One region of the Pseudoalteromonas sp. SR41-8 genome, then DNA from elsewhere that is predicted to be linked to it. Evidence: predicted binding sites of a transcription regulator. Region 1 holds the regulator's gene; the other holds the start of a gene.

The links. The regulator ArgR, encoded in region 1, controls arginine synthesis, uptake and breakdown. The targets are predictions, from matches to a motif close to ANTGAATANNTATTCANT.
Region 2: a site for ArgR is predicted at 5,994-6,011, ahead of gltB (glutamate synthase large subunit). Genes of this name have one in related genera too.

What each region holds. Positions count from the first base shown of each region.
Region 1 covers NZ_JACJEE010000004.1:24,764-40,250, reverse strand. The annotation lists gene lptD (LPS assembly protein LptD) at 1-1,555, opposite strand, end outside; gene H5162_RS04240 (aminoglycoside phosphotransferase family protein) at 1,659-2,663, shown strand; gene murU (N-acetylmuramate alpha-1-phosphate uridylyltransferase MurU) at 2,663-3,334, shown strand; gene djlA (co-chaperone DjlA) at 3,362-4,234, shown strand; gene H5162_RS04225 (DUF3530 family protein) at 4,217-5,146, opposite strand; gene rluA (bifunctional tRNA pseudouridine(32) synthase/23S rRNA pseudouridine(746) synthase RluA) at 5,223-5,876, opposite strand; gene H5162_RS04215 (Fe(3+) ABC transporter substrate-binding protein) at 6,802-7,806, shown strand; gene H5162_RS04210 (iron ABC transporter permease) at 7,806-9,437, shown strand; gene H5162_RS04205 (ABC transporter ATP-binding protein) at 9,437-10,486, shown strand; gene H5162_RS04200 (Dyp-type peroxidase) at 10,551-11,450, shown strand; gene argR (transcriptional regulator ArgR) at 11,470-11,937, opposite strand; gene mdh (malate dehydrogenase) at 12,162-13,097, shown strand; gene ispB (octaprenyl diphosphate synthase) at 13,178-14,149, opposite strand; gene rplU (50S ribosomal protein L21) at 14,572-14,883, shown strand; gene rpmA (50S ribosomal protein L27) at 14,900-15,157, shown strand; gene cgtA (Obg family GTPase CgtA) at 15,299-15,487, shown strand, end outside.
Region 2 covers NZ_JACJEE010000041.1:4,630-20,116, forward strand. The annotation lists gene H5162_RS19135 (FAD-dependent oxidoreductase) at 8-1,423, opposite strand; gene gltB (glutamate synthase large subunit) at 1,433-5,890, opposite strand; gene H5162_RS19145 (efflux RND transporter periplasmic adaptor subunit) at 6,682-7,935, shown strand; gene H5162_RS19150 (ABC transporter ATP-binding protein) at 7,963-8,673, shown strand; gene H5162_RS19155 (ABC transporter permease) at 8,677-9,990, shown strand; gene H5162_RS19160 (ABC transporter permease) at 10,002-11,210, shown strand; gene H5162_RS19165 (sigma-54 dependent transcriptional regulator) at 11,294-12,622, shown strand; gene H5162_RS19170 (PAS domain-containing sensor histidine kinase) at 12,622-13,962, shown strand; gene H5162_RS19175 (Grx4 family monothiol glutaredoxin) at 13,992-14,330, opposite strand; gene H5162_RS19180 (superoxide dismutase) at 14,607-15,188, shown strand; gene H5162_RS19185 (PrkA family serine protein kinase) at 15,368-15,487, shown strand, end outside.

The DNA.
Region 1 (15,487 bases):
GACTATCACGGAATAAACCAAAAAAATCATCTTGTAATTTTGTTGTATCGTATAAACCTATATTGGATTGATCTTTATTCGGTGTATACAAATACTGCAGTTGTGGCTCTAAGGTTTGAATACCATCATCAGCGAAGATAGTGGTTTCACGCTCAAAGTTTAATTGGCTGTATAAACGCACTTTAGGCAAAGTACGCGATACTGATTTAGCATAATCAGTATTTGCCAAATCACCTTCTTGCTTATAGTTAGTGTGCAATACGCTAAATTCAGATAAAAACGACCATGCATGCTCTTGGTAGCCGTAGCTTGCTTTTGGTTCGATGTGTAAACGAGTTGCCTTTTCAATAACTTGAGTGTCATTTGTAAAGTGGCTCAGTTCACCGTCTAGGGTAAGTTCAATATCCTGAAAACTAAATGGTGCTGTTTGCGAAAAGCTAATTTGTGGCCACGCCGCATACGATTCAACATGATCACCGAGCACTTCAAAGTTTTGTACTTTTATATCTGTACGCCAAGTATCACCTAAGTGTGATAACGAGCCAGTACGGTACAGTTGGGTGTCAGTACGTGTTGCGTAATTAGAACCCAAATCAGTGAGATAGTTATCATCGCTGACGTTGGTTATATCAACATTAGCACGCCAATTTTCGGCAAAATAACTTTGTTGTTGCCAGTGAAATAGAAAGCGCTCTTTGAGTTCTGGTTCGGAGTCGTCTTTGTCAAGGTATTCAAGTGCTACGAGACCTTCATTGCTATCACTCAAATAACGAAATTCGGTTTGCAGCTGCAAGCCTTTTTTAGACATATAGCGTGGTGTAATCGTGGCATCAAAGTTTGGTGCAATATTCCAATAATATGGAGTAACTGTTTCTACGCCGTAGCGATCTGAACTGGAAATATTGGGTGTTAATAAGCCCGACTTTCTGCGATTATCAATTGGGAAAGTGAAATAGGGTAAATAAAGTACAGGCGTATCCATAATACGCAATACCATATCATGGGTTTCGCCCCAGCCTTCATCACTGGATAATAAAATTTGTTCAGCTTGAATTGCCCACACGGGCGTATCGCTTGGACAGGTAGTAAAGCTTGCGTTCAGCAGATCTAAGCCAGACTTATTAATAGTGAGCTTTTCTGCTCCGCCGTGTGCTTGTTGATCCGTCAGCTTATAATCGGCACCAAGTAGGCTGATTTCAGAACTATTTAAATCAGCATTAAGACCTGAGCTATTTACTTCACTGATAGTGTCACGGTAAGTAATAGGGCCAGTTGCATTAAGTAACCCACGCTGTTTGTCAATTAGCGCACTTTGTGCGGACAAACTCATAGTAAGGGTGTTAATATCAACATTACCGGTAAATTCTGCGCTTTGGGTGCCAAGCAGTTCAATATCATCTGAACGGATATCGATCATGCCTAAGTCAAGGCCAGCAAGCGGTTGCCAAGCTCTGGTTTGCATTGAATTGCCACAAAAGTTGTGTGTCAGTTCAGTTTCGGCGAACGATGGTGCGCTGATCACACTTAGCATCATCATGCCCCAGGTTTTGCTCATTTATTAACCTTAATATGCTGTCGTTGGATGTAAGAATGACATAATAAAGGAAAACAATGGCAAATACAGTAATTGACTTAGTGAAAAATAGATATCTTGTAAAATGAATCGTTATAAAAGTTTACAGCAGTTTTTAAATCCGCACTTCGAAGATGAAGTATACCAGCTAGCTGCGATCACCGGAGACGCCAGCTTTCGTCGTTATTTCCGTCTAAATCGCGGTCAAGATAGCTATATAGTTATGGACTCAGATCCAGCTAAGCTCGATAACACTCCTTATATAGAACTCAACAAAGTTTTTTCTGAGCATGGTTTCAAACTACCAAAAATATTACATGCTGATGAAAAGCAAGGGTTCTTCTTATTAAGCGATTTAGGCAACACACATCTTGCTGATATGCTAGATGATAAAGAACGTATTAATCACTATAAACACCTTATAAAACTTAGTGCACAATGGGCAAAAATGCCGCCTGTTGAGCACATGAAAGATTTTGATCGGGCATTTTTAGAATTAGAACTAAGTATTTTTTTAGAATGGTTGGTAGAGGGATTTTTAGAGCTAGAAGTTACTGCTGCAGAACGTACTTTATGGCAAACGAGCTGTGAGTTATTAATTGAAAATATACTCGCGCAACCTAGCGTCACCGTACACCGTGATTTTCATAGCCGTAATATTATGCACAGTGAACAGCAATGGGCAATTATTGACTATCAAGATGCCGTGCAAGGCCCGGTATGCTATGACCTGGTATCGTTACTGCGTGATTGTTATTTTAAACTTCCTCACGATGAACTTGAATACTTACTTGAGCATGCATTTGCTGAGTTTGAGCAACAGGGCTTGCTCAGTAACATCAGCTTTGCAACCTTTAAACAATGGTTTGATTTAACCGGTATTCAACGCCATTTAAAAGCGGCGGGTATTTTTTGCCGGTTAAATTTACGCGATGGTAAACTCGGTTATATGGATAATGTATTACCGACACTGCGCTACATTAGTGATGTGGCGCAAGATCATTCATCGTTGGTGGAGCTGGGTAAATGGATCAACAGTAAGATTATTCCTGCTACCTTAGTCGCACTTAATAAAGTGCCAACTAAATAATGAAAGCGATGATTTTAGCCGCGGGTCGCGGTCAGCGAATGATGCCACTTACCGCAGAATTACCTAAACCTATGTTAAAGGTGCAAGGAAAACCATTAATCGAGCATCATATTGAGCGACTAAAAACAGCAGGGATCACTGATTTTATTATTAACCTTGCTTGGCAAGGAGATAAGATCCGTGCTTACTTTGGCGATGGTAGCCGGCTTGGTGTACATATTGAGTATAGCCAAGAGCCTGAGCAGGGATTAGAAACTGCAGGTGGTATTATTCAAGCATTACCTTTGCTTGGTGAGCAATTTATTGTTATTAATGGCGATATATTTACCGACTATGATGTTAGTTCATTACTGCATATTCACTTAGATGCGGGCGAGGCACATATTGTGTTGGTTGAAAATCCAGCCCACAACCCAAATGGTGACTTTACGTTGCGTCATCTAAGCGCAGATAGCCCCAAGTATACATTTTCTGGTATTAGTCGCTTTCATCAGCAATTTTTTGCAGGAATTACAGCGGGTACTCATCGCTTAGGGCCATTATTAAAAAGTAAATTGGCTGAGCATGTTGTCTCTACGGAGCTGTACATAGGTAACTGGGACGATATCGGAACTCCAGAACGATTAGCTCAATTGAATGAGTTGTTGATAGAGCAACAAAAAACTCATTAAGTAATTCACATATAATAGGAGCGCCTCATGTGGGGTAAAATTTTAGGTGCCTGCTTTGGCTTTATGTTTGGGCGTATTATAGGCTTATTTATAGGCTTATACCTGGGCCATATGTTTGACAAGAGTTTAAAGCAGAACTTTGATAAAGCCGGCGGCTTTTCAAGCTTATTTAAAGGCGATGATGATATTAATCAGCGCCAAGCGTTATTTTTTACCAGCTGTTTTGGAGTAATGGGGCACATTGCTAAGTCAAATGGCCGCGTAAGCGAAACCCACATCCGTGCTGCCAGTTTATTTATGGATGAAATGGGACTCACTGGTGATGATCGCAAAGAGGCACAAGATGCATTTAAAGCGGGAAAAGACGCTGATTTTTCATTAAAAGAAACTGTTTTCGATTTTAAAGAGCGTTTTGCTCGTCGCCATGATTTATTACAACTGTTTTTAGAAATTCAAATCCAAATGGCGTTTTCTGATGGGGTGTTAGCTGCGCAAGAAAAGGAGCTACTCCAAGAGGTAAGTAAGTTATTAGGGATCTCTAAAACTCACTTTGCATTTGTACTTAAACGTTACCAAGCTGAATTTTCATTTCGTCAGCAACAACAACGCTATCAACAGCAGCAACAACGTCAACAAGGGCAAAGCAGTAGTTATCGTGAAGGCTCAGGGCATCATGTACCGCCAAATAGTGGCATGAGCCGTACTCAAGCTCTGGCTTTGCTGGGGCTAAATAATGAGGCGAGTGAACGAGAAGTAAAAGTAGCGTACCGTAAATTAATGGCGCAGCACCATCCTGATAAATTAGTTTCTCAAGGTTTACCTAAACATATGATGGAACTGGCAGTCAAGAAAAGCCAAGATATTCAAGCCGCTTACGAATATTTAAAAAAGGCGGCGTAAAAACCCGTCTACTTCTTTGGTCAAGCGCTCATGTTGCTCAGGCTCAGAGCGCAAACCAAACAGCTCACGTTGGCGGTAATCATATTTACTGTGACGTTTAACCCAGCGTTTTCTATCCGCCACACTCAGCAGTAAGTCTGGGTTATCTATGTTGTAGTAAATATCCAATAACGGCGGGCTAATAGTCGATATAATCGCGTTAAGTTGTTGGTTACGTTTACTGTTTGGTAAATAACTGCTAAGGCTGACAAATGCATCTATGTTGGTATTTGGATATTCGCCATAGTGTTCGAGCAATACTCCAGCAGAGGCACCTTGTGCAATAACAACAATTTTTCCATCTTCATCCAATGCACTTTGATACAACGCATTAAAGCGTGCAATTAAGTTGAGTTTATAATTATCTATTATCGCATTGCTTATATGAGCGATAGCATCAACATGTACAACAGGAGTGGCTGTGTCAGCTGATGGTTCGCCATTGTCTAAACTTGTAGTTTGCTTAGCCGCTGCAGGTTCAGTTGTTTCACTTGCATCCGCAGGTGGCACTGCTTGCCAATCAATATCGGGTACCGTCATAGCAATTGTGGCATAGCCTAAATCGTTAAGTTGCGTGCGTAAAAAGTTGAGCCCGTTGTTATTGGTAGGTAAGTGTTGCCAATCAGGGATAATCAACACCACACCGCGCTGCTGGGCACTCATGTGTTGGCGATATAAACTTAAAAACTCAGTATCACCGGCAAGTAGCGGTTTTAGTTCATCTTGCGGCATTAAGCGTGATAAATCATTACTGCTGATTGTTGACCATGGTGTGGGTGCAATAAAGTCGGCTGCTTGGGCTGGCATGGCCAAGACAGTCGCGTAAACCAAACTAATTAATTGCCATACTTTAAACTGTTTGCCGATAGCCATATAAACCACCACGATGAATCAATAAGTTGTTATCGGCGTGTACAGCAAAAAGTTTAGTGTGATTTTAAGCTCGTAATTAAAACTCTGGCTCAGCTTCAAAAGTCATAATTTGTGCTGTTCCCGGGTGAGTGAGCTGTAGCATTTGTGCGTGCAATTGCAAGCGCGGGGCAGCAGCCAGGGCATCAGGGTGAGCATAGAGCCTATCGCCTAAAATAGGGTGCCCCAATGACAACATATGCACACGTAATTGATGTGAACGTCCGGTAATAGGGGTAAGTTCCACACGAGTGGCGTGCAACTCATGCTCCAGTACAGTGTAATGAGTTAAAGAGGGCTTCCCCTTGTCATGATCAACCATTTGCTTAGGGCGGTTTGGCCAATCACAGATCAGTGGCAAATTGACTGATCCCGTTAATGGCTCTAATTTACCGTACACTCGTGCAATATAGCGCTTTGCAGTTTGGCGTTCTTGAAACTGCATACTTAAATGACGATGAGCCGATTTATGCATTGCTAAACAAATAATTCCAGAGGTTGCCATATCTAAGCGGTGAACTATTTTTGCCGTAGGAAAAACACGGTTAACGCGAGCTATCAAACAATCGGCGTGTTTAGGATCTTTTCCCGGCACAGTCAAAAGTTCACTGGGCTTGTTGACGATCAGTAAATCATCATCTTGAAATAAAATGGTTAAATACGGATCTAATGGAGGATTGTAGTTAATTAACACGGCCGACCTCAATGATTTGTGAGCGCGCTATTTTAGAGAAGTCATCGCTTATACACAATCAATAACGTATTAGATTAGACGCGAGAGTATTAATGAGCGAGTTAATTGGCAAGTAGTCGTTAAGCAGAGGGTATTTTTGGGCAAAAGAAAAGCGCGAACTATTGCTAGTCGCGCTTGCGGAATCTTCTAATTTTCTGCATCCTGCAATTGAACTTAATCAACTCCTAAACTTTACTAATCCATGTGATCACACTGTTACTTATTCGTTCTGCGTGATATAGGCTATCCGTGCCTCTGTCCTATGTGCTTCCTTTTGATCCTTTTTGGTAATCTCTATTACCGGTCCTTTACGCATCGTCCTGATGCTATCCCTTAGTTAACAGTTCCATTGTGATACCCTTTAGGGCCTGTCCATCTGTCCGCTTTTATAACATCCTGTCTAACAACTCTCTTGCGAGCCCTGTTGTTATTCCTTTTCGCATCATCTTGACGCTGTCCGTGTATTTACTATCCTTAGTGCTACTCATCCTGAGCCTGTCCGTGAATCCATTTTTTCCTAACGTAACCTTTAATTCGAGGTTTATGAGTAATCATTCCTTGTCCGTTTACTCATTTAAGCGTCACTGCTTAACCGATGAAGTAAGTATAGAGAGTATCTGCAAACAAAATAGGCTAAAAACAGTAACGAAAATACAGTCATTATTTTGAAATTTTATAATAGTTATTATATTTCATGTGGTTAGTTTGTTTTTAGACTTTTTTTATGATGTTTTATACTCAATAGCTGTCATAACCGTGAGATATATCGCACAAGTGATTTCCATTATGGGCATGGTCATCATTGATTAAGATTTAATAAGTGCACTTTTTCAAGGAGCAAGTTATCATTACATGATAATAGTTATTATTTAGTTGGAAGCGATTTATGAAAAAGACATTAGCAGCTTTAGTTGGCTTAGTGTTAACAACCCCTGTGTTTGCAGATGAAGCAGTAAATATTTACTCTTTTCGACAACCGTTTTTAATTCAGCCAATATTAGATGATTTTACTAAGCAAACAGGCATTAAAACAAATGTGGTGTTTGCTAAAAAAGGATTAATAGAGCGTGTTAAGCGTGAAGGAAAGCATAGCCAAGCTGATTTAGTCTTAACCTCTAATTTTAGTGATTTAGTGCAGCTAGATGAATTAGATTTAACCCAAACAATTAATAGTGAAACCGTTAATAGTAATGTACCGGCTAAGTTTCGTGATGTTGAAGGACAATGGGTTGCATTAACTAAGCGGGTGCGTAACGTTTATTCATCAAAAGAGCGCATAGGTGCATTAGCGCATTTAAGCTATGAAGAATTAGCCGATCCTAAATACAAAGGCAAAATTTGCACCCGTTCGGGTAAGCACCCATATAATTTAGGCTTGGTCGCTTCAATGATTGCACACCATGGTGAAGCAGAAACTAAAAAATGGCTTGAAGGTGTGAAAGCAAATTTAGTTCGTAAACCTCAAGGTAATGACCGCGGGCAAGTAAAGGCAGTAAAAGAAGGCTTATGTGATTTAGCGATCGGTAATAGTTATTACTTTGGTAAGATGATGGAAGATCCCGAGCAAAAACCATGGGCTGATGCCGTACATATTAACTTTCCGAATCAAGATAACAGAGGCTCACATATTAACGTATCTGGTGTAGTTATGACCAAGTACGCTAAAAATCCTGAAAATGCCTTGAAACTAATCGAGTTTATGACCGACAATAAGGCGCAAAATATGTACGCTTCGGTCAATATGGAATATCCAGTAAGACTGGGCGTTGAATTATCAAGCTTAGTAGCATCATGGGGTAGCTTTAAGGAAGATAGCTTAGCGCTTGATGAAATTAGCAAATATCGTCCTTTAGCACTTAAGCTAATTGATGAGGTGAAGTTCGACCTTTAATGAGTTTAAAATTTTCACTGTCGCGATGGCAGTTATTCGCGTGGGTTATTGGCATAGTGTTGATAACCCCATTGTGTTTTTTATTGTTCGAATCACTACAAGGCGATTCTGACGTATTTAGCCACCTCTGGGATACCGTGCTGTGGGATTATACCCGCAATACACTGTTACTTATTTTGGGTGTTGGCGTTGTCAGTTGTATTATTGCCCTTCCGCTTGGCTGGTTAACCGCTTATTGTGATTTTCCCGGCCGTAAACAGTTTGAGTGGGCGCTTATGCTGCCCCTTGCGATGCCGACCTATATTATTGCTTACGTTTACACTGATCTGTTTGATTATGCCGGTCCGGTGCAAATAGGGTTACGCGAATGGTTTGGTTGGCAATCACCTAATGATTATTGGTTTTTTGATATTCGTACTTTATCTGGTGCGATTATTATGATTGCCTTAGTGCTTTATCCTTATTTGTATTTGATTTTTAAAACTGCATTACGCGAACAGTCATTTAAATTGGTGCAGGCGAGTCAGTTGATGGGATTATCACCTAAGCAGAGCTTTTTCAAAGTTAGTTTACCACTTGCTCGAGGGGCGATTGTGGCTGGACTGACGCTGATCAGTATGGAAGCAATGGCTGACTTTGCAACCGTTAATTATTTTGCGGTAAGTACTTTAACTACAGCGGTTTATGATACTTGGTTAGGGTATTATTCGTTAACAGCTGCGGCTAAAATTTCAGGTATTATGTTACTTATATTGTTTTTAGCGTTAACGATGGAGCGTTTTAGTCGTCGTAATCAAGCTGTATTTGAGCGCCAACCAAGCGTCAACAGTGATGCGCTATATAACTTAACGGGCAAAAGTGCATGGCTGGCAACTATCTTTTGTATTGCAGTGTTATTTTTTGCCTTTATATTACCTGTCGCTGTGTTAATGGGTTATGCCATTTTATATTTCGGACAAGCATGGAATAGCGTATTTTTTCTCTATGCATGGCAAAGCTTTAAAGTCGCGGCCATCGTGAGCATTATCACCATTATTTTGAGTCTGTTAGTGGTATTTTATCAGCGCATTGCTAAGCAGCAATATCCACTTGTACCTGGGCGATTAGCCAGTACAGGTTATGCGTTACCTGGAACAGTACTCGCTATTGCAGTGTTGTTACCATTGACCTTGTTAGACGATAAATTAAATACTTGGTTAGAGCCAATAGGTATTACACCGGGGCTATTATTGAGCGGTACTTTGTTTGCAATTATATTTGCATATGTGGTGCGCTTTTACGCTATAGCTCATGGTGCAATTGAAGCTAGTTTTATGCGGATAAGCCCATCGCTTGATATGGCGAGTCAATCAATGGGGAAAAGCCAAGGCCAAACTCTACGCAAAGTACATATCCCGTTATTACGTCGTGGTATTTTAACCGCAGGATTGTTGGTATTCATTGAATGCATGAAAGAATTACCTACCGCATTGTTATTAAGGCCATTTAATTTTGAAACCTTAGCGACTCATGTGTTTCAGTATGTCAGTGATGAGCAGTTAGAGCTGGCGTCTATTTCAGCGTTAGCAATTGTTTTGGTGGGGTTAATTCCTTTATACTTTATTAATCGCTCGATGGAGCAACGCAGTTAATGAGCAGTTTAGTATTAGAAAATTTATCGTATCAATACAACGGCACATCCGTGATTGAGCACTTAGATTTAACTGTCGCACAAGATGAAATAGTGTGTTTACTCGGTGCTAGTGGCTGTGGAAAAACCACCACATTAAAAGCTATTGCTGGGCTGATTGAAGCAAAGCAAGGAAAAGTATTTATTGATGGTAAGTTAGTCAGTGATGAGCATACTTTTTTAGCGCCAGAGTATCGAAATATTGGCATGATGTTTCAAGATTATGCGCTATTTCCACATTTAACTGTGGCTGATAATATTGCCTTTGGCTTAACCAATATGACAAAAGCGGATAAGTTAAAGCGCGTTGCTGAAATGCTTGAATTAGTGCATTTAATTAATTGTGCAGAACGTTTCCCGCATCAGTTATCTGGGGGTCAGCAGCAGCGAGTGGCAATTGCTAGGGCACTGGCTTATAAACCTAGTTTATTGTTATTAGATGAACCGTTTTCCAATATTGATACGCAAGTACGGTTTGAGTTAATTGCAGATATTCGTCGTATTATTAAAACCCAGCAAGTATCAGCTGTATTTGTTACTCATTCAAAAGAAGAGGCATTTGCGTTTGCTGATACATTAGCAGTAATGCACTGTGGGAAAATTGCTCAACAAGGTACGTCTGAGCAGCTATTTAGTGCTCCAAGCTCAAAGGTAGTTGCAGAATTTCTTGGTCAGGGCATATACTTAGATGCAGAAGTATTAACAGCAACTGAATATCATACTGCTTTCGGATGTGTTGAGTCATTAGTTACGCATCGTCATGTTAAGCAAGTTGGGAAACTTTATGTTCGCCCACACCATCTTGAGTTAATACCTTTTCAATCACAAGGCTGTAGTGCAAATACGGTGACTATTTTAAACAGTCGTTTTGTTGGTTCGCATTTTGTGTATAAGGTTATGGTTGATGGACAAGAAATTGAAGTTGCTGCTCAGTTGGGCCACTCATTTTTAGCAAATGAACAGGTGACAATAAAAATAACACCACACACGGTTAACTTTTTCGCAGATTAAGTGCTTTAGTATTTTTAATTTCATTAAAAACGCCGTGTATGAGATTTTGAGTTAAGGAAATACCATGGCGCAAGCGCAATCTGGAATTTGTGCTGAGGCAAACTTGCACGGTTTACATTTGTTTTTTAATGTATTTGATGGCCACGATGAGTCATTACGCAAAAAGTTAAAATACGTGAGCGCTATCCAAGATGAGTTTTCAGATCAGTTTTCTGAATCGATGCTCTCCAGCCTAGTTGCAGTGGGGGCACAGTACTGGCCGCACATTCTGCCTGAATTTCTGCCTAGTGAATTACAGAGCTTTCCTAATATTACTCATAATGATCATATTATGGGTGCTCAGCCTTTTGATTTATTTGTCCAAATTCGTTCCGATAGGGAAGATGTAAACCATTTATTTGCTTTGCAAATTCTTAAGTTATTTGCCCCCGATGTTGAATTGGTTGAGCAAGTGCGAAACTTTCGATTTTTAGATGGTCGCGATTTTAATGGTTTTATACTCGGTGGTGACACTCCTCATGGTCGCCAAAAGCGCATCACAGCGTTAATCAATAAACCCAACCATTTTGAAGATCAAGGCAGTTACGTACATATACAGCGCTATAAGCATGACTTAAGTGTGTGGCAAAACCTACCTCTGAGTGAGCAAGAGCAAATAATGGGACGCACTCGCTTAGATAATACCTTGATTATGCCTGCGACTGAGAATAGTCATGCTGTACGCACTGAGTTAAAAGATGAGCAAGGGCAACCACTGCAATTAAATCAAAACATGCCTTATGGTGACGTTTACGAACAGGGTATATTAGCGATTAGTTATGCAGCACAGGGAAATGCATTTGAGCAAGTATTACGAAGTCGATTAGGTGATGCCGATTGCTACGATCATTGGCTTGATTTTACTCAAGCCGATATGGGTTCTGCGTTTTTTGCCCCATCAATTAACTTTTTAAAGCAGCTGTAAAAAGTTTGAATCGGTAGATTTATACCGTATCAAATAAAATACGCACACGTTCAAGAGTTACATCAATTTCAGATACTTTAGCTGGAGCGATAAAAATAGTATCGTCACCAGCAATGGTACCTAGTACGCCATCTGCTTTACCTAATGAATCTAATAGTCGAGCAATTAATTGTGCAGCTCCTGGGCTGGTTCGAATAATGATCATCATTTCGTTATGCATTATATCAATCACTAACTGACGTAATGGACTTTTCGCTGTAGGTACGCCCATTTCAGCAGGCAAACAATAGACCATTTCTTGTTTGGCATTACGAGTGCGTACCGCGCCAAACTTGCTTAACATCCGCGACACCTTACTTTGACTAATATTATCAAAGCCTTGCTCTTTTAGGGCGTCAACAATCTCACCTTGTGAACCAAAGTTTTCTTCTTTTAAAAGTGCCTTAAAGGCCTTTACTAATGCTTCTTGTTTATCTTGTGGTTGCATATTATAGGTTCTTATTCATAAGTGATGCGCTAATTGTACACAATGTTGCATACTTATGCAGTAGTTGTTTGCTTTTGCGATGGATTTTAGTGCTGTAAACCAGCAAGTTTACAACTATGGTCTAAATTATATGTGAAATAAGCAGGATAAATTTGTCTTTAGTCGTTAATTTCATTATCTTTAGAGCCACAAATATTTCCTACCTCAAATTACGGAGAATTCCAATGAAAGTTGCTGTATTAGGTGCTGCTGGCGGTATCGGCCAAGCGTTGTCTTTATTATTAAAAACAGGCTTACCAGCTGGTTCTGAATTATCACTTTATGATGTTGCTCCAGTTGTTCCTGGTGTTGCTGTTGATCTTTCTCATATCCCAACTGACGTTAAAGTTGCAGGCTTTGGTGTTGATGCACTAGATCAAGCGTTAACTGGTTGTGATATCGTTCTTATCCCTGCTGGTATGCCACGTAAGCCTGGTATGGACCGCGCTGATTTATTTAATGTTAATGCTGGTATTATCAAAACATTAGCAGAAGGTATTGTTGCTAACTGTCCAAAAGCATTAGTGGGTATTATCACTAACCCAGTAAATGGCACTGTGCCAATTGTTGCGGAAGTATTCAAAAAAGCAGGTACTTACGACGCGAAACGTGTTTTCGGTATTACCACTCTTGATGTGATCCGTTCAGAAGCATTTGTAGCTGAGCTTAAAGGTGTTGACGTTGCAACTGTGAAAGTACCAGTAATTGGTGGTCACTCAGGCACAACAATCCTTCCGTTACTATCTCAAGTTGAAGGCGTTACTTTCACTGATGAAGAAGTTGCTGCACTTACTCCACGTATCCAAAATGCAGGTACTGAAGTAGTAAATGCAAAAGCGGGCGGTGGTTCTGCAACATTATCAATGGGCGCTGCTGCTGCACGTTTTTGTATGTCTTTAGTTAAAGGCTTACAAGGTGAAGACGTTGTAGATTACGCTTACGTTGCTGTTGAAAATGGCGATGCTGCATACTTTGCACACCCAGTACGTTTAGGTAAAAACGGCGTAGAAGAAATTCTTTCTTACGGTGAACTAAGCGCATTTGAAGAGCAAGCTAAAAACGACATGCTTGATACGCTGAAAAAAGACATCCAAGAAGGTGTTGATTTCATCAACGCTTAATTGCTAAGTCGATTGATACAAAAAAGCCTGCATTTGCAGGCTTTTTTATGCTCGAAGGATTTTTATACATTAGGTGTTTATTAGTGATTACGATCAACGGCAATACGAGCCAAGCTAACGAGTGCTTCTTTATACGGTGATTCATCTAATACAGATAAACATGCAATCGCTTTATTGGCTTCTTCGTTGGCTTTATTCATCGTAAACTCAAGTGCTTTGGTTTCATTGAGGGCACTTAGAATAGCTTCTAAGTGGTCCATACCATTACTGTGCTCAATGGCATCACGGATCAACTGTACTTGCTCAGCATTACCGTGGCGCATAGCATAAAGTAGTGGCAGGGTAGGTTTGCCTTCGGCCAGATCATCACCGATGTTTTTACCTAACTGCTCAGCATCAGCATTGTAATCAAGTACGTCATCCACCAATTGAAAAGCGGTTCCTAAATGCATACCATAAAGATTAAGCGCTTGCAGCGTAGAGTCGTCTTTTTCGGTAATAATCGCAGCAAGGCCTGTTGCAGCTTCAAATAATTTAGCTGTTTTAGAATAAATTACCTGCATGTAGCTATCTTCGGTGGTATCAGGGTCGTTACAGTTCATTAATTGCAGCACTTCACCTTCGGCAATCACGTTGGTTGCATCAGCGAGTATTTGCATAACTTGCATTTTACCAATACCAACCATCAGCTGAAATGAGCGGGTGTAGATAAAGTCACCAACAAGTACGCTGGCTGCATTACCAAACTCAGCATTTGCTGTCGGTGTTCCTCTGCGTAAATTTGATTCATCAACGACATCATCATGCAGTAATGTAGCTGTGTGAATAAATTCAACAATAGTTGCTAAAGTAACATGATCTTTGCCTTCATAGCCAAGTGCTTTAGCCGCTAAAATAGCCAACATAGGGCGAACACGCTTGCCGCCGCTGTTTACTATATATAAGCCTAGTTGATTGACTAATGCTACATCAGAGCGCATTTGCGCGTAAATTAGTTGATTGACGTCATTCATATCGTTTTCGATTAACGCCTGGATAGCTTTTATATCCATTGATCTCCGAGCCAATTTTAATGGGTATACGGGGCTGATTGTACAACAAAAAACAGCTTTGCTCGACAGTTTGTGACGATTCGCTGAAAAAACACGGTTAAGCAGCTTAATTTAGCCTTAATTTGGAAAGATAACTTTTTTATTTGAGAAAATTTACGTTAATTCAACATGGTTGTTTTTTATTCTTAGTGCGTGTTTGTTCGTGGTGTAATTTATTTGTCATGAAACGCTAAAAAGGCTTGGCATAATGCCAATTTAATATAAAATAGGTGAAAATATTGAATCGCCTTCAATGCAGCTATTTTTTATTCATTTAATTAATAAAACAGGCTTGCTAGTTTTTGCACATTAGCGTAAACTTCGCGCCCTATTGAATAATATTTTAGTTGCGTCGATTTGAGGGCGCACAGACGGAGTTAATTATGTACGCGGTTTTCCAAAGTGGTGGTAAACAGCACCGTGTGACTGAAGGTCAAACAATTCGTCTTGAGAAATTAGACGTTGAGACTGGTGCAGCAGTTGAATTTGATTCAGTACTTTTAGTTGCTGATGGTGAGAAAATCGAGATCGGTGTACCGTTCGTAAACGGTGGTAAAATAACAGCTGAGGTTGTTTCACATGGTCGCGGTGAGAAGATTAAGGTTGTTAAATTTAGACGCCGTAAGCATTCTCGTAAGCAAATGGGCCATCGTCAATGGTTCACAGAAGTTAAAATCACTGGCATTAGCGCTTAATTAGAGGTACTTAGAAATGGCACATAAAAAAGCAGCTGGTAGTACTCGTAACGGTCGCGATTCAGAAAGCAAACGCCTTGGTGTTAAGCGTTTTGGTGGCGAATCAGTTCTAGCGGGTAGCATCATTGTTCGTCAACGTGGAACTAAATTCCATGCTGGCACAAACGTAGGTATCGGTAAAGACCACACTATCTTCGCAAAAGCAGATGGTAAAGTTCAGTTTGAACAAAAAGGTCCTTTAAACCGTAAATACGTAAGCATCGTATCTGAGTAATCAGAATCGGTTCTTAAAAAACCCCGCCTTTGCGGGGTTTTTTGTTTTGAAAATAAATATATACCTAAGCCAAGCCTGCAATCAGCTTGGCTTAGGTATATAATAGTGAAATTAACAAGCCAATCCCTAAAGTGAGTAATCATGAAGTTTGTAGATGAAGTAGAAATTCGCGCAGAAGCTGGAGACGGTGGCAGCGGCATCGTATCTTTCCGTCGTGAAAAATATGTCCCAGATGGTGGACCAGACGGCGGTGACGGTGGAGATGGTGGTAGTGTTTATCTACAAGCTGATGAAAACTTAAATACCCTAATCGATTATCAGTTTGAGCGT
Region 2 (15,487 bases), on a different contig from region 1:
AAAAGTCTTACACTTTCAAGTAGTCCATGATCCCTTCGGCGGCGTTACGCCCTTCGAAGATTGCGGTGACTACTAAATCTGAGCCGCGCACTATATCGCCACCAGCAAAGATTTTAGGGTTAGTTGTTTGATGGGTAAATTCACCTTGCTCTGGTGCGTTAATGCCGCCCCAGTGGTTTATTTCTACATCGTACTTTTCTAACCAATCCATTTTGTGTGGTTTGAAACCAAACGCCATGAGTACTTGGTCGGCTTCAATCACATGCTCAGAACCCGGGATCACTTCAGCTCTGCTTCGGCCTTTTTCATCTGGTTCACCCATTTGGGTTTTCACCATTTGTACGCCTGCAACATGGCCGTTGTCGTTTAGTACGATACCGGTTGGTTGCACGTTAAAAGTAAATTCAACGCCCTCTTCTTTGGCGTTTTTCACTTCACGTCTTGAACCTGGCATGTTTTCTTCATCACGACGATAAGCACAGATTACTTTTGCCGCACCTTGACGAATTGAGGTACGTACACAGTCCATCGCGGTATCACCACCACCAAGTACCACAACCTTTTGGTTAGCCATATCAAGATAAGCTTGATTAGACTCATCATAGCCCATTACGCGGTTGGTATTACCGATTAAGAACGGTAATGCATCATGTACACCTGGTGCATCTTCGTTTTCAAGGCCAGCACGCATGCTTTGATAAGTCCCCACTCCCAAAAATACTGCGTCGTATTCGGCCAATATTTCATCCATAGTGATATCAACACCGACTTCAGTGTTAAGTTTAAACTCAACCCCCATTTCGGTGAAAATTTCACGACGTTTTTGCATGACTTGTTTTTCAAGTTTGAACGATGGAATACCAAAAGTAAGCAAGCCACCAATTTCTGGATGACGGTCAAATACCACTGGTTTTACACCATTACGCACTAGAATATCAGCGCAACCTAGGCCTGCAGGGCCGGCACCGATGATAGCTACTTTTTTATCGGTCCATACCACGTACGACATATCAGGCTTCCAGCCCATTTTAAATGCAGTATCAGTAATATATTTTTCAATATTACCGATTGTTACTGCACCAAACTCTTCGTCTAATGTACATGAACCTTCACACAAACGATCTTGCGGGCACACCCGGCCACACACTTCTGGTAAACTATTTGTGCGGTGTGATAGCTCCGCAGCTTCAAGAATACGGCCAGTACGAATTAACTTTAACCACTGTGGGATATAGTTATGCACTGGGCATTTCCATTCACAATACGGGTTACCACAATCTAGGCAGCGGTCCGCTTGTGAGTTTACTTGCTTCTCTGAAAAGGGTTCGTAAATTTCAACAAATGATTTTTTACGTGACGAAATTGGCTTTTTGCGGGGATCAACCCGCTGCACGTCTATAAATTGATATACATTCTCGCTCATACTACCCCCTTACTGTGCTTGAACACGAAGTTCAGCACTACTACGAGCGCGATGCCCGAGTAAACTTTTCACATCACTTGATTTTGGCTTAACTAGTTTGAATTTTGGTAAATACGTTTCAAAACTGGCTAAAATAGTTTCTGCACGGCTTGAGCCTGTTAGTTCTAAATGCTCAGCAATTAGACCACGCAAATGCTCTTGGTGTGACGCTAGCTCATCTAACAGCACCACTTCGACTAGCTCTGGATTGATGCGTTTTTCAAAGTCATTACGCTCATCCAAAATATAGGCAAAGCCACCGGTCATACCTGCACCAAAGTTCACGCCTACATTGCCCAGCACGCAAACTACGCCACCGGTCATGTACTCACAGCCATTATCACCTACGCCTTCAACAACCGCTTGCACGCCTGAGTTACGAACCGCAAAACGCTCTCCAGCACAACCTGCAGCAAACAGCTTGCCACCCGTTGCACCATATAAACAGGTATTACCTGCGATGGTCGCTTTGTGACTTTCAAATGACGAACCCAGTGGTGGGCGAATAACCAGCTTACCGCCCGCCATGCCTTTGCCTACGTAATCGTTAGCATCGCCGACTAGGGTCATTTCTAGGCCACCAGCATTCCATACACCAAATGATTGACCAGCGGTTCCGTGTAACTCAATCGAGACAGGATCAGCTGCCATGCCTTGATTGCCATGCTTATCGGCTATATAACCCGATAACATCGCGCCCACTGAACGGTCAGTGTTACAAATACGGCTGACCAGTGAAATACCGCTGCTCTCATCAATTGCTTGTTGAGCTTTAGCAAGTAAGGTTTCATTCAACTTACCTAAATAATGTGACGTATTAGGTGCGCTGCAGTATAAGGTTTCACCAGTTGGGTTATTCGGCTGTGCAATCACTGACGATAAGTCAATTTTTTGCTGCTTTGCCGTTTTACCTTCAATCGCTTCGAGTAAATCAAGACGACCGATTAAGTCTGTTAGCTTGGCAACCCCTAGGCTTGCCATAATTTCACGGGCTTCTTGAGCAATAAACTTAAAGTAGTTCATCGCCATTTCTGGTAGGCCATGGAAATGTTTTTGACGCAATGTTTCGTCTTGCGTTGCTACACCGGTTGCACAGTTATTTAGGTGGCAAATACGCAGATACTTACAACCAAGCGCAACCATAGGACCCGTACCAAAACCAAAGCTCTCTGCACCTAAAATAGCTGCTTTGATGATATCAAGGCCGGTTTTTAAACCACCATCAGTTTGCAAACGAATACGATGACGTAAACCGTTTTCAACCAGCGCTTGTTGTGTTTCAGCAAGACCAAGCTCCCACGGGCTACCCGCATATTTAACCGACGTTAGCGGACTTGCGCCAGTACCGCCGTCATAGCCTGAAATAGTAATTAAATCAGCATATGCTTTAGCAACACCAGTGGCGATTGTGCCCACACCTGGCTCTGATACTAGTTTTACTGAGATCAACGCTTTAGGGTTTACTTGTTTTAAATCGAAAATAAGCTGAGCTAAATCTTCAATCGAATAAATATCGTGATGCGGTGGTGGCGAAATTAAGGTCACACCCGGTACCGAGTAACGAAGCTTAGCAATATACGGGGTTACTTTTTCGCCCGGCAATTGCCCGCCTTCACCTGGTTTTGCACCTTGCGCTACTTTAATTTGAATAACGTCAGCACTGCGTAAATAATGTGGTGTTACCCCAAAACGACCTGACGCAACTTGCTTGATACGTGAATTTTTCTCGGTACCATAGCGTAGTTTGTCTTCGCCGCCTTCACCTGAATTTGAACAGCCACCTAAGCGGTTCATCGCAATTGCAAGCGCTTCATGCGCCTCTGGCGATAATGCACCGATACTCATTGCCGCCGAGTCAAAACGCTTATATAGCTCAGTTGCTGGCTCAACATCATCAATACTGATCCCTTCTGCTGGCAGTTTCAGTGCAAGCATGTCACGTAATGTGGCAATTGGGCGCTTATTAACAAGATCTGCGTATACGCTGTAATCAGAATATTCGCCTGAGCGCACCGCTTTTTGTAGCGTTTGAATAACATCTGGGTTGTACGCGTGATACTCGCCGTCATGCACATACTTTAATAAGCCACCATGGCTGAGTAATTTACGTTTACTTAAAGCCAAAGTATGTAACTTGCGTTGGTCATCATCAAAATCAGTAAAACACGCGCCTTTAATGCGACTTGCCACACCATTAAAACAGGTATCAACAATTGCATCCGACAAACCAACTGCTTCAAACAACATTGAACAACGATACGATGCCACGGTACTAATGCCCATTTTTGACATGATCTTGTACAAGCCTTTGTTGATTGCATTACGATAAGCAAGCGTAACTTGGCAATAGCTCTTGTTGATCACTTTAGAGTCGCTCATCGCAACCAGTGATTCATATGCTAAGTACGGGTAAATTGCCGTTGCACCAAAACCAATTAATACCGCAAATTGATGCGCGTCACGGACACTACCTGTTTCAATGATGATATTTGATTCACAACGTAAATTGTTATCAACTAAACGCTTTTGTACCGCTCCAACAGCCATAGCGGCAGGAATTGGTAACTTATTCTCATCAAAATTACGGTCACTTAAAAACAACATGACACAGCCACCAGCTGCTTTTTCTTGCGCTTCGTCACAAATACGGATTACTGCATCACCAAGGCCTTCTTCTTTGCTGTAGGTGATATCGATTTTGCAATAGCTGTAATGAGCCTGATCAGCGCTCAATAATTGTTGCATGTCTGCATACATTAGGATTGGCGTATCAAACTGTAGGCGCTTAGCGTGGCCGGTGGTCTCGTTAAACACGTTTTGCTCACTACCGATACAGGTCGCCAGCGACATTACATGGTTTTCACGCAGTGGATCGATTGGCGGGTTAGTTACTTGCGCAAACTTTTGACGGAAGTAATCAAACAATGAACGGTTACCTTCAGAAAGCACTGCAAATGGCGTGTCATCCCCCATAGAACCGGTTGCTTCTTGACCAATTTCACCCATTACGCGAATAACGCTATCAAGTTCTTCATTGGTGTAACCAAACATTTTTTGATATTTCAGTAATGTTTCATCATCAAATGAACGGTTGCCCGCATCTTGCTCTGATAGCTGCTCAAACGGCGTTAAGCGCTTAACATTGGCCTCAAGCCATGCTTTATATGGATGGCGAGATTTAAGATCGCGATCAATTTCGTCTGAGTGCCAAATTTTACCTAACTGAGTATCAATAACTAATAGCTCACCAGGGCCAACGCGGCCTTTCTCAACCACTTCATCCGCAGTGTAATCCCAAATACCCACTTCAGAAGCTAGGGTAATAAAGCCATCTTGAGTGATCACATAACGTGCAGGACGCAGACCATTACGGTCCAAGTTACACGCAGCAAAACGCCCATCAGACATCACAATACCAGCTGGGCCATCCCATGGTTCCATGTGCATAGAGTTAAAGTCGTAAAATGCACGTAAGTCATCATCCATCGCACGGTTTTTCTGCCATGCAGGTGGTACTAGCATTCGCATAGCACGAAATAAATCCATGCCACCAGCTAAAAACAACTCAAGCATATTATCTAGGCTTGATGAATCTGAGCCGGTTTCATTGACAAATGGTGCTGCTGATTGCAAATCTGGAATAAGCGGCGATGCAAACTTATATGAACGAGCACGAGCCCACTGGCGGTTACCTTGTATGGTGTTGATTTCACCGTTATGCGCTAAATAGCGGAACGGCTGAGCCAAAGGCCAACGCGGTTGTGTATTAGTTGAAAAACGTTGGTGAAATACACAAATTGCGCTGGTCATGCGGATATCGGCTAAATCTAAATAGAAGTTAGGCAAATCCACCGGCATCATTAAGCCTTTGTAGATAGTTACTAACCCTGACAAGCTGGCAATGTAAAAGCCTTCATCTTCGCTTAAACGCTTTTCAGCACGACGGCGCGCAACGTATAAACGACGCTCTAAATCTTTTGGGCGCCAGCCTTCTGGTGCATTAACAAAAATCTGTTCAAATTTAGGTAACTGCTTTATTGCAATTGGCCCTAAACATGATTCATCTGTTGGCACAATTCGCCAACCTTGAATATTGAGGGTTTCTTTTTCGAGTTCTTCACTCAATATATCTTTTGCAGCTTGCGCAAGTACTGGATCTGAGTTTAGGAAAATCATGCCAACGGCATAATTTTTACCCAAGTGCCAATTTTTTTCAGCGGCAATAGCACGAAAAAAGCTATCTGGCTTTTGTAATAATAAGCCACAGCCATCGCCTGTTTTACCATCGGCAGAAATACCACCACGGTGTTCCATACGGTCTAAGCCAGTGATCGCTGTTCGAATTAAACGATGACTTGCCTGACCATTAACTTGGGCTATTAAGCCAAAGCCACAATTATCTTTTTCTAATTTTGAGTCGTATAACATAGACCCCTCCCCTTGCTACAACAGCTAGCTATGAATGACCTTCTCGACGGTTTGCTAGCAGACAGTCAAAACTATCGCCAATTGTACATTGAGTCAATAGCGCTTTGAATACATATTCACATTCTTGAATATTTCTCACCACAACACAATCTTTTTATTTCATGCCTATTTTTAACATTTAGCGATATTTTACCCGTTATTTTTTTATGACACTGGTGTCATATTTAACAAGTTGTAAAATAACCGCTCTACAAACCTGCAGTTTACGTTAACGTAAACCAGAGTAAAAATGAATAAATATTCACTGAGTTATGTAGCGAAAATAAATGCTTTCTTTTTTATTGAATCTCTTTGCTGTCGTTCAAGGTCGATACCACAGTGCACATTAGAGTAAATACTCTTTCCAGTGTCTTTTTATGGGTAAATTTAAAGCCACTAATTAATGCATAATTATCATCACAACAGTCACATTTTGCATAATTTACGCTAATTAGTAAGTTTTTAGCTTGCTCACCCTGTTGACGCCTGCGGCAGCTTCTTAGCCGCCATAGTAAAGTGTCCGCAGCGGACACAATTTATGTCCGCGGACACCAAATAATTTAAAAATAAATAATTATTTCATTAAAATCATGACATTAAATAGTGGCATGATATTCGAATAAACATTAAAAGATAATTACAGGACACAACTTATGTTTATTCTCAGTTTATTTTTAGTTTCACCAATCACTGTCTTAGTAGTGAGCTTGATGATCACTTACTGCGAGAATAGACATAGCTAAGGATCACTCATGATAAAAGATACCAGCGGACAAGATGTAAGTATTACGCAAAGACGTAGTTACAAAAAACCATTAATAGTACTGGCGCTATCACTTGCTGTACTTGCTTTATGTGCACAAGCATTTATGGGTAACAATCAAGGCAGTATTTCTGTTGAGCGGGCTTCTTTACAGATTGCTACCGTTAATATTAGTCGTTTAGTACGTGATGTAGCCGCCAGCGGTAAAATTGTTGCTGCAAATGCTCCCAAGGTTTATAGCCCAGAACGTGGCTATGTGGATTTACAAGTTAAAGCCGGTGATAAAGTAAATAAAGATGACATTATTGCTTTAGTCGATAGCCCAGAACTCAATAATGAACTAAAACAGCAACAATCGGTGTTAGCCCGCCTTGATGGTGAATTACAACGTAAGCACTTAGAAGCACGCCGACAAAAGTTAAGCTTAACCAAAACGCTTGATCTCGCCCAAGTAGAGCTCAATGCAGCAGACAGGGAAAATCGCCGTGCTAAGCTTTCTATCGAAAAAAACTTGATCAGCCAAATTGATTTAGAAAAAGCAGTTGATGATCTTGCCCGTGCCAAGCTTTCTTACAAACACGCTCAACAAGAAGTTGAACTTGCTAAAGATACACTCGCATTTGAACTCAAAGCTGCAGAGCGCGATCTCGCTCGCCAACAACTGATCGTTGATGATTTAAATCGCCAAGTCAGAAACTTAACTATTAAAGCCAGCGTCACCGGCATTGTTGGTAACCTGCTTGTACAACAAAAAGAAGCCGTTACCCAAAGTCAGCCGTTAATGACGCTGGTTGATTTAAGTAATTTTGAAGCACAACTGCAAGTACCTGAAAGTTACGCCAACGAACTCGGTTTAGGAATGGAAGTTGAGCTCACACTCGGGGCAAAAAAAGTGACTGGTGTGTTGTCGGCAATTTCGCCGGAAGTTAACAATCGTGAAGTAACTACTCGAGTACGCTTTGACGAAGAGCTAAAAGGCATTCGCCAAAACCAGCGATTAACAGCGCGCATTTTATTAGAAAATCGTGATGACGTTTTACAAATCAAACGCGGTGCGTTTATGCAGCAAGGTGGTACGCAGGTTTACAAAGTTATCGGCGACACCGCACAACTGGTAAATATCACAACCGGGGCAAGCAGCATCAACGCAATAGAATTGCTACAAGGTGTTAGCTCAGGCGATCAGCTGATCATCTCCAGTTACGATAACTTTAAACAAGCGCCAACATTATTACTGAGATAAGAACAAACATATTACAAGGATCAACTCATGCTTAAAATGAACAATATTAGTAAACTGTATCAAACAGAAATGGTGCAAACCCATGCACTACGCGACTTTAATTTGCACGTAGATGAAGGTGAGTTTATTGCAGTAACTGGCCCTAGTGGCTCCGGGAAAACCACCTTTTTAAATATCGCAGGCATGTTAGAACCTTTTAGCAGTGGTGAATATCTGCTCGATGGTATTGATGTTGGCAAACTGAACGACAATCAACGGGCGGATTGTCGCAATCAAAAAATTGGTTTTATTTTCCAAGGCTTCAACCTGATCCCTGATTTAAATTTATATGAAAACATTGAAGTGCCACTGCGCTATCGAGGTATTAAAGCAAGCGAGCGTAAACGTCGTATTGAACAGTGCTTAGAACAAGTAGGTCTAGCTTCACGCGCTAAACATTTGCCGCAGCAGTTATCAGGTGGTCAACAGCAACGGGTAGCGATTGCCCGCGCCCTCGCCGGTGAGCCGCGCTTTTTATTAGCCGATGAACCAACAGGTAACCTAGACAGCTTAATGGCACGTCAAGTGATGGAGTTGCTGGAGCAAATTAACCGTGACGGCGCGACCATCATTATGGTGACTCATGACCCAGAACTTGCCCGCAGAGCACCTCGTAATATTCAAGTGGTTGATGGTCAACTTGCCGACTTTACCTTGTATCAAGGCGCGCAAAACCTAAAAAATGTGGCTGGAGTGTAACTTATGCTATTACATTACCTCGATTTAAGTTGGCGTAGTTTTAAGCGCACACCACTGGTAAGCATGTTAATGGTGCTAGCCATTGCTATTGGGATTGGTGTAACCATGACCAGTTTAAGCGTTTATCATATGATGTCGGCGGATCCTATTCCCGAAAAAAGCAATCAACTTTATACTGTGCAATTACAAACCATGGATGAAGGCCATACGTGGTGGACCGAGGATAACCTTCCTATGCAACTGACTTATCAAGATGCAGTCAATTTGCAGAATGCGCCGGTTCCTGAAAAAAAGGTCGCGATGATGCGTACTGGATTCTCAGTGTATCTAGATTCAGACAAAGTAAAGCCGTTTACCAGTAATGCACGGATGACTACGCCTGATTTTTTTAATATGTTTAATGTATCGTTTATTTACGGCGGTGAATGGAGTGAACAACAAGAGCAATCTGCCGCCCCTGTGGTGGTGATTTCAGAAGAACTCAACGATAAACTGTTTGCAGGAAACAACTCAATTGGCCAATTGATCTACTTAGATGATTACAGCTACGAAGTTGTTGGTGTGATCGCTGACTGGTCACTTAACCTTAAGTATTATGATTTAAATAATGGTGCATTTAATGAACCTGAAGAATTATTTTTACCATTTAGCTTAGTCAAAACCAAAGAGCTAACTAGTTGGGGCAACAGCAACGGTTGGAAACATGAGAATATCAATAGCTACGCCGATAGAATGCAATCGGAAATAGTTTGGATCCAATTTTGGGCGCAACTAGATAACGCGGAGCAAAAAGCAAACTACGAAAATTATCTTAATTCTTACATTCAAGAGCAAAAAAAGCGTGGCCGCTTTGCCCGAGAAAAACCCGAATATAAGCTACGTGATGTTAACCAATGGATGCAATACAACAATGTCGTTAGTGAAGACAATAAAATATTGGTCGGCTTAAGTTTTATGTTTTTAGCAGTGTGTTTAGCCAATATTCTTGGTTTATTGTTAGCTAAGTTTTTGCGTCGGGCACCGGAGGTAGGTGTGCGCCGAGCACTAGGCGCCAGTAAACGACAAGTGTTTTTACAACACCTTGTTGAAGTGGCTATGCTTGGATGTTTTGGCGGCCTAGTCGGTATCGTACTTGCGCAATTAGGTTTGTGGGCTGTTCGTCAAAGCTATGATTACTATTCATCAATCGCCACAATGGATATCACTATGTTACTCAGTGCACCTGTTATCGCTATTACAACCTGCATAGTAGCCGGGCTTTATCCTGCATGGCTAGTTTGCCGTACTAACCCTGCTATTTATCTTAAAAGCCAATAAGGAGCACACTAATGTTAGAGATCAAACCTATATTTCATGCTCTTTGCCGCTCAAAAGTCGGGGCAATATTACTCTTAATTCAAATTGCCATAACCACCGCAATCGTTAGTAATGCGGCATTTATTATCCAAGATAGAGTCGCTTTTTTAAATCAAGAAACCGGTTATCCAGAGCAAGACTTGTTTATGTTTAATGTGATGACGTTTGGTAAAGATATCGATTTAAGTCAACAGTTTGAATTAGACGAAGCGATGTTAAGAGCACTACCTGGGGTTGTAAATGCAGCACAAAGCAGCAGTATTCCCCTATCCGGTAGTGGCAGTGCATCAAGCTTTAATTTGAAACCGGCTCCTCAAGAAAGTAAAAGTATCCGTAGTTCTTATATTTTCATTGATGAGCATGGTTTAGACACTTATGGTGTAAAACTAATTGCAGGGCGCAACTTTACAGAGGATGAAGTAACAATCACTAATTCACCTACTGAGAGAACTACCAATGTTACTGTTGTCACGCAAGCTTTACTCGATGAACTTTTTCCTGAAGGTGATGGCCTCGGCAAAACAATTTATTTTGGCGATTTGCCTTTGACGATTATCGGTGTGGCAGATCATATGAAGAGCCCTTGGCTTAAAGATAGTCACCCAAATAATGTTGCGCTGATCCCTTATATTCAAGGCAAAACTTACGCACAATTTGCAGTCAGAACCAAGCCTGGTCAACGTGCAGCTGTGATGAAGCAAATCGAAACCGCGATGCTAAATAATTACAATAAACGGGTGATCAACAATATCAATGGCTTAGATCAACTTAAAGACGAATATGTTGCAGCAGACAAATTGATGATGCGTATGCTGATTGTGCTCATCACGATATTAGTACTGGTAACTGCATTGGGGATTTTTGGCTTAACCTTATTTAATATCAGCAAACGCACCAAGCAAATAGGCACTCGCCGTGCATTAGGAGCCAGAAAATCAGCCATTATTAACTACTTTTTAGTTGAAAATGCGATGATCTGCTGCGTGGGGTTGCTCCTTGGCATTATTGCGGCGCTGTTACTTGGTCAATTATTAATGCAGCACTTTTCAATTGCCGCACTGCCGCCGAGCTATATCGCAGGCACTGCCATTATGGTGTTTGTTATGAGCTTACTTGCCGTGTTTGGCCCTGCAAAACGTGCCGCCAACATATCACCGAGTATCGCCACGCGAACAATATAAAGCAGCTCCCAACCTATGCTACACTGGTTTAATACCGTGTAGCATTTTGAAATAAAGATAACAAAAACAGCGATTAAATTCACATGGAAAAAATACTTATTGTCGATGACAACCCTGCCATATTAGAAGCCTTGTCATTACTGTTAGAAATTCATGACTATCAGGTTGTGACTGCAAAAACGCAGCTTGAAGCCTTACAAATAGTGCAATACCAACGTATCGCGCTGGTTATTCAAGATATGAATTTTAGTAATGACACCACCTCTGGCGAAGAAGGTAAAGCGTTGTTTTATCAACTAAGAGCTCTCAACCCGCACTTACCGATTATTTTGATCACCGCGTGGACTGAACTGGCCAGCGCCATAGAGCTAGTCAAAGCCGGTGCCGCTGATTACTTACCTAAACCATGGGACGATAGCAAGCTCCTCACCTGTGTTAATAACTTAATCGAACTTGGCCAAGCAAAACAACAAAATGTAATGTATGCGCGCCACCAGCAAGAGCGAACATCAAGTTTAGCCGATGCCAACCTAGTTGGTTTAGTGTATCAAAGTACCGCCATGGAAAAAATTCTCAATATGGCAATACAAGTCGCTAAGTCAGATGTCTCTGTGCTAATAACAGGTGCAAATGGCAGTGGTAAAGAACGCATTGCACAGATTATTCAAGCCAATTCTCACTTAAACCATGCCCCGTTTTTGACCATCAATGCCGGAGCCCTGCCCCATGATTTAATTGAAGCCGAATTATTTGGCGCTGAAGCGGGTGCTTATACTGGCATCACCAAACAGCGAATTGGTCGCTTTGAGGCCGCTGATGGTGGTACGCTGTTTTTAGATGAAATTGGTAACCTGCCATTATCAGGGCAAATGAAACTACTGCGCGTGTTACAAACTGGTGAGTTTGAACGACTCGGTTCAACAAAAACACAAAAAGTAAATGTTCGGGTTATTTCAGCTACCAATGAAGATTTAAAAGCGGCCATTCATGCAGGTCGATTTAGAGAAGACTTATATTATCGCCTCAACGTGATTGAGCTAAATTTACCCAGTTTAGCGCAAAGACCAGATGACATTTTAGCGCTTGCTAAACACTTCTTAGGCGAACGCGAATTATCACTTACAACAGAGCAAGGATTACTCGCGCACAATTGGCCCGGCAACGTTCGTGAGCTAGAAAATGCCTGTAAACGCGCAGCCGTACTCAAACCTAATGGCGACATTACCCTCGATGATTTTGCTCTACAATCGCAACCGCTGCACACTAACTTTGCTAAACAAGAACCCAGTAGAGTAGAACTAGAACAAGCTATGCGTCAGCACCAAGGGGTGATCGCAAAAGTTGCCAGACAGTTTGGTTTAAGTCGTCAAGCACTGTACCGCCGTTTGCAGAAATTTGAGATTGATTACTAATGGAAAAAAATAAACCAGCACTGTCTTTCACCTGCAAAATAGTGCTGATATGTAACATCTCTGCACTTATTCCTGTTTGGCTCATCTGCTGGTTAACCCATTTAAGCTGGCCTTTACTACTTATAACAACGCTGCTCACATCGCTGCTGGCAAGTTATTTATCTTTTCGGCTCAGCCGCACTCTGGTGCAAGGCATACACTCACTTGAAACTGGTTTGCTTAATTTTAAAGACGGTGAATTAGCCACCTTACTAGCTTATAACGGCAACGATGAATTAGGCCGCTTGTGTCAATTGTATAATCAAACTGCAAAGCAATTACGCCAAGAGAAACAATGGCTCTATCAGCGCGAGCTGATGCTTGATAAAGTGCTACAAAGCTCTCCCCAAGCCGTTATTTTAAAAAATGATAAAGGCTTTATTGTTTATAGTAACTACAGTGCCCGAGACCTGTTTAATGCCAAAACAGCGCTTGAAGGGAGTCAGTTTGCACACCTGCTTGAAAATGCTCATCCACAGTTAAACAATGCTTTAACGCGCGGTAGCGATGGTTTATTTACGCTAGATACTGAAGACCAAGAATCTCAAGCGTGGCATTTATCAACCGGTAAGTTATTACTTAACAATCAATACCATTACTTATATGTCTTTAAACAACTCACCCGCGAACTTAGCCGTCAAGAAGTCGAGGTGTGGAAAAAGGTTATTCGGATCATCAGTCACGAACTTAATAACTCTCTGGGTCCCATGTCGTCAATGCTGCACAGCGGCCAGTTACTCAGTGAAAAAGTAGACGAACCCAGACTTAGCCGCGTGTTTGCTACCATTTCTGAACGCATCAAACATTTAAACGACTTTGTACAAGGCTATGGCAAATTTGCCAAACTGCCCACTCCTCAGCCAAGCGCAATTAATTGGCAAGTGTTGCTCACACAACTGCAAAATCAATGGTGTTTTATGCTCGATATAAGTAATGACGTGCATACACTGGCTGATCCGACTCAAGTCGAGCAGCTACTGATCAACTTAATAAAAAATGCTCACGAATCAGGCTCTGCAAGCGAACATATAAGTGTCACTGTTACACAGAATATTAAAGGCACACATATCAGTGTAAACGACCAAGGTAAAGGTATGAGTGAGCAAGTGATGGCCAATGCATTAATCCCATTTTATTCAACTAAAGTCGCTGGTAGTGGTTTGGGGTTAGCATTGTGCCGTGAAATAGTCGAAGCGCATCATGGTCAAATTAGCTTACACAATCGTAAGCACGGTGGGCTTAGTGTTCATGTCATTCTGCCCCACGGTCCTAACAAACAATCACAAAAAAGCCGCAATTAAGCGGCTTTTTGTTGATTTGCTGATAAACGTTACTCAGCGTCAGCTTCTTTATATTTAGCTGCTGTTTCGGTGATCAGTGGTTGTAATTCACCACGTTGAAACATTTCAATGATAATGTCACAACCACCAATTAATTCGCCATCAACCCACAGTTGTGGAAATGTTGGCCAATTGGCATATGCTGGTAATTCAGCTCGGATATCAGGATTTAGTAAAATATCAACATAGGCAAACGGTTCACCGCATGACATTAATGCTTGAGATGCTTGTGAAGAAAAACCACAATTTGGTAATTTAGGCGATCCTTTCATATAAAGGATAATTGGATTTTCAGAAATCTGCTGTTTAATTTTATCAATGGTTTCCATCTACAACCTCAAAAGTGACGATAGCTGAACATATTAAGGCTTGAAAAATTTTCATTAAGCCTCATATATGTATCTTAAAGTGGGCAAATAAAGCCGCAATCGAAATAGTCTTGCATTTGCACTGCTGTTTGGCATTGCTGTTTGCTAAAACTTGAGTAAAATACTCAACAATTATAGTAACACTATAATTTCATTTGGTATAGGTAACTACCCTGTTTGAACAGGCATTAACTATTACTATTTGAACTATCAACCAAAAGAAGATGGAGATAAAAAATGGCATTTGAACTACCGTCACTACCATATGCAATTAATGCACTTGAGCCACATATTTCACAAGAAACATTAGAGTTTCACCACGGCAAGCACCACAACACTTATGTGACTAAACTTAACGGTTTAATCCCAGGTACTGAATTTGAAGGTAAATCACTTGAAGAAATCGTATGTTCTTCTGAAGGTGGCGTATTTAACAATGCAGCACAGATCTGGAACCATACTTTTTACTGGAACAGCCTATCTCCAAATGGCGGTGGCGAAGCAACAGGCGCTGTTGCAGATGCTATCAATGCTAAATGGGGTTCTTTTGAAGCATTCCAAGCAGCTTTTGATGATAAAGCAGTAAACAACTTTGGTTCAAGCTGGACATGGTTAGTTAAATTAGCTGATGGTTCTTTAGACATCGTTAATACTTCTAACGCAGCAACGCCACTAACTCAAGACGGTGTAACACCGATCCTGACTGTGGACCTGTGGGAACATGCTTACTACATTGATTTCCGTAACGTTCGTCCAGACTACTTAAAAGCATTCTGGTCGCTTGTTAACTGGGAATTCGCGAACGCTAACTTCGCATAATTGATTGCTCGTTCTGAGCAAGCCCAATTTAAAAGACGCTCCGGCGTCTTTTTTGTTTTCTAACATAAATTTTTAATTTTATTGCACAAAAAATCAAATTCGTGACTAAGCTTTAAATAACCTTTGCTTCTTTTTTAATTTGTAAGCACCTAGTTTAAGCAGGTTTTTCGGAGGTTTCCATGAGTATTTTTGAGCATTACCAAGCACGATACGAGGCGGCACAAGAAGAAGAGTATAGTATCGCTGAGTTCTTAGAGATTTGTAAAACTGATAAATCGGCTTATGCCAGCGCACCAGAG